DNA from 3 places in the Calidifontimicrobium sp. SYSU G02091 genome. Region 2 is predicted to be linked to each of the others. Evidence: predicted binding sites of a transcription regulator. Region 2 holds the regulator's gene; each other region holds the start of a gene.

Region 1 (3,256 bases), on a different contig from region 2:
CGGTGCGCGGCGAGGTCGGCGCCGAGGCGCTGCTGCTGGTGATGATCATCTTCCTGTGGACGCCGCCGCACTTCTGGGCGCTGGCGCTGTACCGCACCGAGGACTACCGCCGCGCCGGGCTGCCGATGCTGCCGGTCACCCACGGCGCCGAGTTCACGCGGCTGCAGATCCTGCTGTACACGCTGATCCTGTTCGCCGCGACGCTGCTGCCGTTCGTGCACGGCATGAGCGGCTGGATCTACCTCGCCGCGGCCGTCGTGCTCGGCGGCTGGTTCGTCGTGCTGGCGTGGCGCCTGTGGCGCGACTACAGCGACGCGCTCGCGCGCCGCACGTTCCGCTTCTCGATCTGGCACCTGTCGCTGCTGTTCGCGGCGCTGCTGGTTGACCACTACGTGATGCCATGGCTGGTCTGATTTCGCGCCGCGCGCTCGGCGCCGCTGCCGCACTGACGGCGTTGTTCGCGCTCGCCGGTTGCGACCGTGTGCCGGGGCTCGCCGGCGTCGCCGGCAGCGGCGGCAAGTCGTCGTTCAAGGCGATCGACATCACCGGCGCGGACTACGGGCGCGAACTGTCGCTGACCGACACCGAGGGCCGCCGCCGCACGCTGGCCGACTTCCGCGGCAAGATCGTCGTGCTGTTCTTCGGCTTCACGCACTGCCCCGACGTGTGCCCGACGACGATGGTCGAGCTCGCCGAAGCCAAGCGCCAGCTCGGCACCGACGGCGAGCGCGTCCAGGGCATCTTCGTGACGATCGACCCCGACCGCGACACGCCCGAGCTTCTGAAGGCCTACGTGTCGAACTTCGACCCGAGCTTCGTCGCGCTGCGCGGAGACGCCGACGAGACGAAGAAGGCAGCGCGCGAGTTCAAGGTCTTCTACACCAAGGTGCCCGGCAAGACGCCCGACAGCTACACGATGGACCACACGGCCGGCTCGTACGTGATCGACGCGCAGGGCCGGCTGCGGCTGTTCACGCGCTACGGCAGCGGCGCGCAGGCGCTCGTCGACGACCTGAAGCTGCTGCTGGCCGAGACCAAGGGCTGACCGCCCAACGAAAAGGCGCCCCGCAGGGCGCCTCGGTGGCGGTTGGGCCGGCGCTCAGACCGCTTCGGCCAGCGCCTTGCGCATCTTCTTCATCGCCGCCGCCTCGATCTGGCGGATGCGCTCGGCACTGACGCCGTACTCGGCGGCCAGCTCGTGCAGCGTCATGCCGCCCGAGCCGTCGTCGTTGACCTGCAGCCAGCGCTGCTCGACGATGCGGCGGCTGCGCGGATCGAGCACTTCGAGCGCGTGCTGCAGCCCCTCGCCGGCCAGGCGGTCGCGGTGGCGCGCCTCGAGCAGGCGCGTCGGCTCGTGCGCCTCGTCGGCCAGGTACGCGATCGGCGCGTAGGTATCTTCGCTGTCGTCGGCCGGCGCCTCGAGCGCGACGTCGCCGCCGGCCAGCCGCGTCTCCATCTCGAGCACGTCTTCGCGCTTGACGTTGAGCTCGCGCGCGACGGTGTCGATCTCGGCGGCGGTCAGCGTGCTGCGGTGCGTGTCGGCGTCGGTGGCCTCGCCCTTGAGCGACTGCTTCAGCGAGCGCAGGTTGAAGAACAGCTTGCGCTGCGCCTTCGTCGTCGCGACTTTGACCATGCGCCAGTTGCGCAGGATGTACTCGTGGATCTCGGCGCGGATCCAGTGCAGCGCATAGCTGACCAGGCGCACGCCCTGCGACGGGTCGAAGCGCTTGACGGCCTTCATCAGGCCGATGTTGCCTTCCTGGATCAGGTCGCCCTGCGGCAGCCCGTAGCCGAGGTACTGGCGCGATACCGAGACGACGAGCCGCAGGTGCGACAGCACCAGCCGGCCGGCGGCTTCGAGGTCGCCGTGCTCGCGCAGGCGACGCGCGCAGTCGGCTTCCTCCTGCGCCGTCAGCAGCGGGATGCGGTTGACGGCACTGATGTAGGCGTCGAGGTTGCCGAGCGACGGCACGACGGCCCACGGATCACGGACGGTCAAGGCATGGGTGGCAGTAGCATTCATGTTTTATTTGAGCGCCCTGCGGGGTTTTTGGTTCCGAAGATGTTAGCACTCCGGGCCCGAGAGTGCTAACCGACGGTGCGCAGCGCCGCACCCCGAACTGTCGGCAGTACGTGAGCGCATACTGTCGATCAATGTATACGCTTATCAGCGCTCCCAGCCGGCCGCCGGCGCGGCAACGACGTCCCTCTGACCGCGGCCGCCGGCAGACGTTCGGCGGTATCGCGCTGGCTCTTGACCGATCTCAATTCACGCGCGCCGTGGCCGGCCGACGATGGCGGTCGCTGCCCCCTCACGAGTCCGGAGACGCGCCGATGACGACGAACTACATCCGCTGGTTCCGCGACCTGTCGCTGGCCGACCTGCCGCTGGTGGGTGGCAAGAACGCCTCGCTCGGCGAGATGTTCCGCGAGCTCGCGCCGCTGGGCGTGCGCATCCCCGACGGCTTCGCCGTCACCGCGCAGGCGTACCGCGACGCGCTCGACGCCGCCGGCGCCTGGGGCGAGCTGCACGCACTGCTCGACCGTCTCGACAAGCGCGACACCGAGGCGCTGGCGCGCGCAGGCGCGCGGGCGCGCGAGATCGTCTACGCGGCGCCGATGCCCCGTGCCGTCGAGCAGCAGCTGCGCGAGGCCTGGCGCACGCTGAAGGCGCAGGTCGGGCCCGACCTGAGCGTGGCGGTGCGCAGCTCCGCCACCGCCGAGGACCTGCCGACCGCGAGCTTCGCCGGCCAGCACGACACGTACCTCAACGTCCGCGGCGAGGAGATGCTCATCGACGCCGTCAAGCGCTGCCAGGCGTCGCTGTTCACCGACCGCGCGATCAGCTACCGCATCGACCAGGGCTTCGACCACTTCAAGGTCTTCCTGTCGGTCGCGGTGATGCAGATGGTCAGGAGCGACCTCGCGTCGAGCGGCGTCATCTTCACGATCGACACCGAGAGCGGCCACCCCGACTTCGTCTTCGTCACCGCCGCCTGGGGCCTGGGCGAGAACGTCGTGCAAGGCGCCGTCGACCCCGACGAGTTCTACGTCCACAAGCCGACCTACCGCCTCGGCCACCGCGCCGTCGTGCGGCGCACGCTCGGCGACAAGCAGGTGCACATGGTCTACGCGCACGGACGCACGCGCGAGCCGGTCGTCAACCTGCCGACGCCGAAGTCGCTGCGCGCGCGCTACTGCCTGAGCGACGACGACGTGCTCGAACTCGCCGGCGCCGCGATCGCGATCGAGGACC
Region 2 (3,256 bases):
GCGCAGAACCAGCCGCCGCAGCATGTCAGTGTTTCGCAGGGGCGCCGCAACGGGATCCAAGCGGCCGCCGTGGATCCGGCTTCGCCGGTCCACTGGCGGCGCCCCCCTGGGGGGGAGCCTTACTCATACCAGCGCAGCTTGCGCCGCAGCGTGCCGTAGTAGCTCCACCCCGGCGGATGCAGGAAACGCACCTTGTGCGCCGAGCGGCGCACCCGCACCTGGTCGCCATGCAGCAGGCTGGCCAGGCGGTGCATGTCGAAGTTCAGCGAGGCGTCGCGCCCGGCGACGATCTCGATGCCGATCTCGCCGTGGTCGGGCAGCACGATCGGGCGGTTGCTCAGCGTGTGCGACGCGATCGGGCACATGACCCAGCCGGCGATCGCCGGGTGCACGATCGGCCCGCCGGCCGACAGCGCGTACGCGGTGCTGCCGGTGGGGGTCGCGACGATCAGCCCGTCGGCGCGCAGGCTGGCCATCAGCTCGTCGCCCACCGTCACGCGCAGCTCGACCATGCCGGCGGTGGCACCGCGGTTGACGACGACTTCGTTGAGCGCGAATTCGCTGAAGATGCACTCGCCGTCGCGCCAGACGCCGCCCTCGATCATCGCGCGATGCTCTTCCTCGTAGTCGCCGGCGACCATCGCCGCCAGCGCGTCGCGGAACTGGCCCACCGGCACGTCGGTGATGAAACCCAGCCGGCCCTGGTTGATGCCCACCAGCGGCAGGTTGTGGCGCGCCATCTCGCGCGCGACACCGAGCATCGTGCCGTCGCCGCCGACGACGACGCCGAGGTCGCAGCGCCGCCCGAGCTCGCCGACCGCAGCCGACGCGTAGTCGGCCAGCCCCGTGTTGAGCGCGGTGTCGGCCTCGAGCGTGACGTCGAGCCCGAGGCCGATCAGGAACTGCGCGATGTCGTCGAGCACCGGCCGGATGCCCTGGGCCTGGTACTTCCCGACCAGCGCGGCGTGACGGAAGCGCGTCGCCATGCGGACGATTACACCATAGGGCCCGCCGCCGGCGCGGGGCCCGCCGGCGCGCGCAAGCCCTTGTCACTACAATGAAAAACATGCTCGACGAGCGCGCCCGCACGTTGCTCAAGACCCTGGTCGAACGCTACATCGCCGACGGCCAGCCGGTGGGCTCGCGCACGCTGTCGCGCGCTTGCGGCCTCGAGCTGAGCCCGGCGACGATCCGCAACGTGATGGCCGACCTCGAGGACCTCGGCCTGATCGCGAGCCCCCACACCAGCGCCGGGCGCGTGCCGACCGCGCGCGGCTACCGGCTGTTCGTCGACACGATGCTCACCGCGAAGCCGCTGGACCTGGCGCAGATCGAGCCCAGCCTGGCCGCGGTGCGCGAGCAGGTGCAGCCCGACCAGCCGCAGCGCGTCATCGCGCAGGCCGCGCAGGTGCTGTCGAACCTGTCGCACTTCGTCGGCGTCGTCACCGCGCCGCGCAAGGCCGGCGTGTTCCGCCACATCGAGTTCCTGCGCCTGTCGGAGCGGCGCGTGCTGGTGATTCTGGTCGATGCCGACGGCGAGGTGCAAAACCGTGTCATCGTCACCGCGCGCGACTACACGCAGTCCGAGCTCGTCGAGGCGACGAACTACCTGAACACGCACTACGCGGGGCTCACGCTCGACGGCATCCGCGAGCGGCTGAAGACCGAGATCGAGGCGCTGCGCGGCGAGATCGCCGCGCTGATGCAGGCCGCGGTGCAGGCCGGCAGCGAGGCGCTCGCCGAGAGCACCGAGCAGGTCGTCGTCAGCGGCGAGCGCAACCTGCTCGAGGTCGAGGACTTCGGCAGCGACCTCGGCAGCCTGCGCAAGCTGTTCGACCTGTTCGAGCGCAAGACCGAGCTGATGCGGCTGCTCGACGTCTCGAGCCGCGCCGAGGGCGTGCGCATCTACATCGGCGGCGAGAGCGGCGTCGTGCCGTTCGACGAGCTGTCGGTGGTCTCGGCGCCGTACGTCGTCGACGGCGAGGTCGTCGGCACGCTGGGCGTCATCGGCCCGACGCGCATGCCGTACGACCGCATGATCCAGATCGTCGACATCACGTCGCGGCTGGTCAGCCACGCGCTGTCGCACCACCGCGCCTGACGCGGCGCGCCCGCGGTGCGTCGCACCGGCGCGACAGGCGCGACTTCCGCGTCTGGCCTTGGGCATACTGCGCGCCGCGCGCCGGCGCACGGAACTTCCACGGCGCGCGCCGGTCTGCGCGGCTTCGGTCAACCCCGCTGAGTGCCCCACCGTTTCAGCATCGACGTCCAGCCCACCCGAGGAGCCCCAATGGCCCGTATCTCCCGCTTGTCGACCCTGTGTGCCGCCGTGCTGCTGGCGGCCGGTGTTTCCTCCGGCGCGTTCGCGCAGGGCTCGAAGGTGCTCAACGTGATGAACTGGGCCGACTACATCGGCCCCGACGTGATCGCCAATTTCGAGAAGGAAACGGGCATCAAGGTCAAGTACGACGCGACGATCGAGAGCAACGAGACGCTGCACGCCAAGCTCGTGGCCGGGCGCACCGGCTACGACATCGTCGTGCCGAGCGCCCACTTCGCCGCGCAGCAGATCAAGGGCGGCATCTTCCAGCCGCTGGACCCGGCCAAGATCCCGAACCTGAAGAACCTCGACCCGGCGCTGCAGGCCAAGCTCGCCGAGGCCGACCCGGGCAACAAGTACCTCGTGACCTGGATGTGGGGCTTCGTCACGGTGGGCATCAACGAGCAGAAGGTCAAGGAGGCGCTGGGCAGCACGCCGATGCCGGCCAACCCGCTGGACCTGATCTTCAAGCCCGAGTACGCGAGCAAGCTCAAGAGCTGCGGCATCCACGTGCTCGACTCGGCGAGCGAGGTGGTGCCGGTGGCAATGATCTATGCCGGCAAGGACGGCTACAGCACCAACGCCAAGGACTACGACGCCGCGCGCGACGTGCTGATGAAGGCGCGCCCGTACGTCACGCGCATCTTCTCGCCCGGCCCGATCAACGACATGGCGCAGGGCCAGATCTGCGTGTCGCTCGGCTACTCGGGTGACTTCAACATCGCCAACGCGCGCGCCGCCGAGGCCAAGCAGAAGTTCACGATCAAGCCGCTGATCCCGCCCGCGGGCGCGACGATGTTCATCGACACGATGGCGATCCCGAAGGACGCGAAGAACGTCGACGCCGCGCACGCCTTCATCAACTACATCCTGCGCCCCGAGGTGCACGCGTCGCTGACCAACGAGGTCTTCTACGGCAACCCGAACCCGGCGTCG
Region 3 (3,256 bases), on a different contig from region 2:
TCCTGCTGATGGCCTCGGTGATCGGTGCCGTCGTCGGCGTCGCGATGAAGCTGTCGGCGGCGCTGCGCGAAGGGCGCTACGTGCCGTTCGGCCCCTTCCTGGCCGGTGCCGGCCTGGTCGTGATGCTGGCCGGTGCCGATACGGTGCGCGGCTGGATCGGCTGGGCCTGAGCGCGGCACGCCGCCGGCGATGCGCATCGGACTGACCGGCGGCATCGGCAGCGGCAAGAGCACCGTGGCTGCCCGGCTCGCGGCACTCGGCGCCGCAGTCGTCGACACCGACGCGATCGCCCGCGAGCTGACCGCCGCCGGCGGCGCGGCCATCGAGGCGCTGCGCGACGCCTTCGGCGCGCGGGCGATCGCCGCCGACGGCGCCCTCGACCGCGCCTTCATGCGCGCCCACGTGTTCGCCGACGCCGCCGCCCGACGCCGGCTCGAGGGCATCCTGCACCCGATGATCGCCGTCGAGGCACTGCGCCGCGCCGACGCCGCCGGCGCGGTGCCGGTCGTGTTCGACGTGCCGCTGCTGGCCGAATCGGCGCACTGGCGTGCCCGCGTGCAACGCGTGCTCGTCGTCGACTGCGCGGAGTCGACGCAGGTCGAGCGCGTCGTGCGGCGCTCCGGCTGGAGCGCCGACGAGGTGCGCCGCGTGATCGCGCAGCAGACGCCGCGCGCGTGCCGCCGCGCCATCGCCGACGCCGTGATCCACAACGACGGCCTGCCGCTCGATGCCCTTCACGCCGAGGTCGACGCGCTGTGGGCGCACTGGAGCACGACCGTGCTGTGAAAGAATCCACGGCGTGCGCGGCGCCCGTCGGGCGGCCCGCCGTTGAAGATCCGCCGTGGTCCTTTACGAATACCCGTTCAACGAGGGCATCCGCACGATGCTGCGGCTCGAACATCTGTTCGACCGCCTCGGGCAGCTGGTGGCGCGCGACACGCCGATCGACCACCACTTCGCGCTCGCGACGATGTTCGAGGTGATGGACGTCGCCGCGCGCGCCGACCTGAAGTCCGACCTGCTGAAGGAACTCGACCGCCAGCGCACCCAGCTGCAGGGCTACCGCGGCAATCCGGCGATTTCGGAGGCCGCGCTCGAGGAGGTCATCGCGCGCGTCGACGCGGCCTTCGACGGCCTGAACCGGCTCCCGGGCAAGGCCGGCGCCGCGCTGGCCGGCAACGAGTGGCTGATGAGCATCCGCAGCCGCATCAGCATCCCCGGCGGCACCTGCGAGTTCGACCTGCCGGCGTACTACGCGTGGCAGCAGCTGCCGGCCGAGCGGCGCCGCGCCGACCTGTGGCGCTGGGTCGACACGCTCGGCCCGCTCGCGGCGGCGCTGCACGTCTTGCTCGGTCTGCTGCGCGACAGCGGCGTGCCGCACCGCGTCGTCGCGCCGGCAGGCCAGTTCCAGCAGAGCCTGCCGCAAGGCAAGGTCTATCAGCTGCTGCGCGTGCGGCTCGACGACGCGACGCTCGTGCCCGAGATCACCGGGCACCGGCTGATGGTGTCGGTGCGGCTGATGCGCACCGACGGCGAGGGTCGGCTGCGCCCGGTCGCCGAGGACCACAGCTTCGAGCTGACGCTGTGCGCCTGATGACCCGCCGACGCCCCCGGACCGCGGCGGCCCGGCGCGGTCGCCACGACCCGCGGCGGCACGGCCGCGGCGCGTCGCGATGAGCACGTCGCCCCCGTCGGTGCCGAGGCGGCGCGTGCGTTGCCCTGCCTGCGGCGGACCCGCGTGGTACGACGCCGACAACCCCTGGCGGCCGTTTTGCAGCGAGCGCTGCCGCACGCACGACCTCGGCGCGTGGGCGAGCGAGAGCTACCGCGTCGACGCCGCGCCCGACGACGCCGAGGCGGGCCGCGACGACACCACGGACCCGCCGGCACCCCGCGCAGCACACTGAACCCGTGTGCGCCCGCCGGCGCAGCGGGGCGGCCAGCGGCCATCGCACGAGCACCTTGGCTCTTGAAGGCGGGACGGGCGTCCCTATAATCGTGCGCTGTTAGCACTCGCCGCTATCGAGTGCTAGCGGTTGCGAACCGCAGCCCGATTTGGTGGTGTTAGCGCTCGCCAACTTAGCGCGCACCGATTCTCGCTCATCGATTCCTTCTCAGGAGATGTCATGAAACTTCGTCCGTTGCACGATCGCGTGATCGTCAAGCGTCTGGAGAACGAAACCAAGACCGCGTCGGGCATCGTGATCCCCGACAACGCCGCCGAGAAGCCCGATCAGGGCGAGGTCGTGGCGGTTGGCCCGGGCAAGCGCAACGACAAGGGCGATTTCGTCGCGCTGAACATCAAGGTCGGTGACCGCGTGCTGTTCGGCAAGTACAGCGGCCAGACCGTCAAGGTCGACGGCGAAGAACTGCTGGTGATGCGCGAAGAAGACCTCTTCGCGGTGATCGAGAAGTAATCCCCCCAGAACACGAATCCGGAGAGTCTGCACATGGCTGCTAAAGACGTTGTTTTCGGCGCCGACGCGCGTCATCGCATGGTCGACGGCGTGAACATCCTCGCCAATGCCGTCAAGGTCACGCTGGGTCCGAAGGGCCGCAACGTGGTGCTCGAGCGCAGCTTCGGCGCGCCCACCGTCACGAAGGACGGTGTCTCGGTCGCCAAGGAGATCGAGCTCAAGGACAAGCTGATGAACATGGGCGCGCAAATGGTCAAGGAGGTCGCCTCCAAGACCAGCGACGCCGCCGGTGACGGCACCACCACCGCCACCGTGCTCGCGCAGAGCATCGTGCGCGAGGGCATGAAGTACGTCGCCGCGGGCATGAACCCGATGGACCTCAAGCGCGGCATCGACAAGGCCGTCGAGGCGCTGGTCGACGAGCTGAAGAAGATCAGCAAGCCGACGACGACGAGCAAGGAGATCAGCCAGGTCGGCTCGATCTCGGCCAACAGCGACGAGTCGATCGGCAAGATCATCGCCGACGCGATGGACAAGGTCGGCAAGGAAGGCGTGATCACCGTCGAGGACGGCAAGAGCCTGAACAACGAGCTCGACGTCGTCGAGGGCATGCAGTTCGACCGCGGCTACCTGTCGCCGTACTTCATCAACAACGCCGAGAAGCAGGTCTGCGTCCTCGAGAACCCGTACATCCTGCTGCACGACAAGAAGATCAGCAACATCCGCGACCTGCTGCCCACGCTCGAGCAAGTGGCCAAGAGCGGCAAGCCGCTGCTGATCGTCGCCGAGGAAGTCGAGGGCGAAGCGCTGGCCACGCTGGTCGTCAACACGATCCGCGG

Evidence for each region. Region 2 encodes HrcA, which represses chaperone genes, less so after heat shock. Its sites were predicted from a motif close to TTAGCACTCNNNNNNNNNGAGTGCTAA; they were not measured.
Region 1: rpoH (RNA polymerase sigma factor RpoH) is a predicted target of HrcA. The motif match lies at 2,066-2,092, and genes of this name have one in related genera.
Region 3: groES (co-chaperone GroES) is a predicted target of HrcA. The motif match lies at 2,007-2,033, and genes of this name have one in related genera.

What each region holds. Positions count from the first base shown of each region.
Region 1 covers NZ_JALBGB010000002.1:196,581-199,836, reverse strand. The annotation lists gene cyoE (heme o synthase) at 1-413, shown strand, start outside; gene MOJ79_RS02365 (SCO family protein) at 401-1,045, shown strand; gene rpoH (RNA polymerase sigma factor RpoH) at 1,100-2,023, opposite strand; gene ppsA (phosphoenolpyruvate synthase) at 2,335-3,256, shown strand, end outside.
Region 2 covers NZ_JALBGB010000036.1:25,601-28,856, forward strand. The annotation lists gene recN (DNA repair protein RecN) at 1-24, opposite strand, end outside; gene MOJ79_RS16730 (NAD kinase) at 120-986, opposite strand; gene hrcA (heat-inducible transcriptional repressor HrcA) at 1,067-2,101, shown strand; gene MOJ79_RS16740 (polyamine ABC transporter substrate-binding protein) at 2,291-3,256, shown strand, end outside.
Region 3 covers NZ_JALBGB010000017.1:37,293-40,548, forward strand. The annotation lists gene MOJ79_RS11650 (prepilin peptidase) at 1-170, shown strand, start outside; gene coaE (dephospho-CoA kinase) at 190-786, shown strand; gene zapD (cell division protein ZapD) at 842-1,594, shown strand; gene MOJ79_RS11665 (DNA gyrase inhibitor YacG) at 1,674-1,907, shown strand; gene groES (co-chaperone GroES) at 2,127-2,417, shown strand; gene groL (chaperonin GroEL) at 2,451-3,256, shown strand, end outside.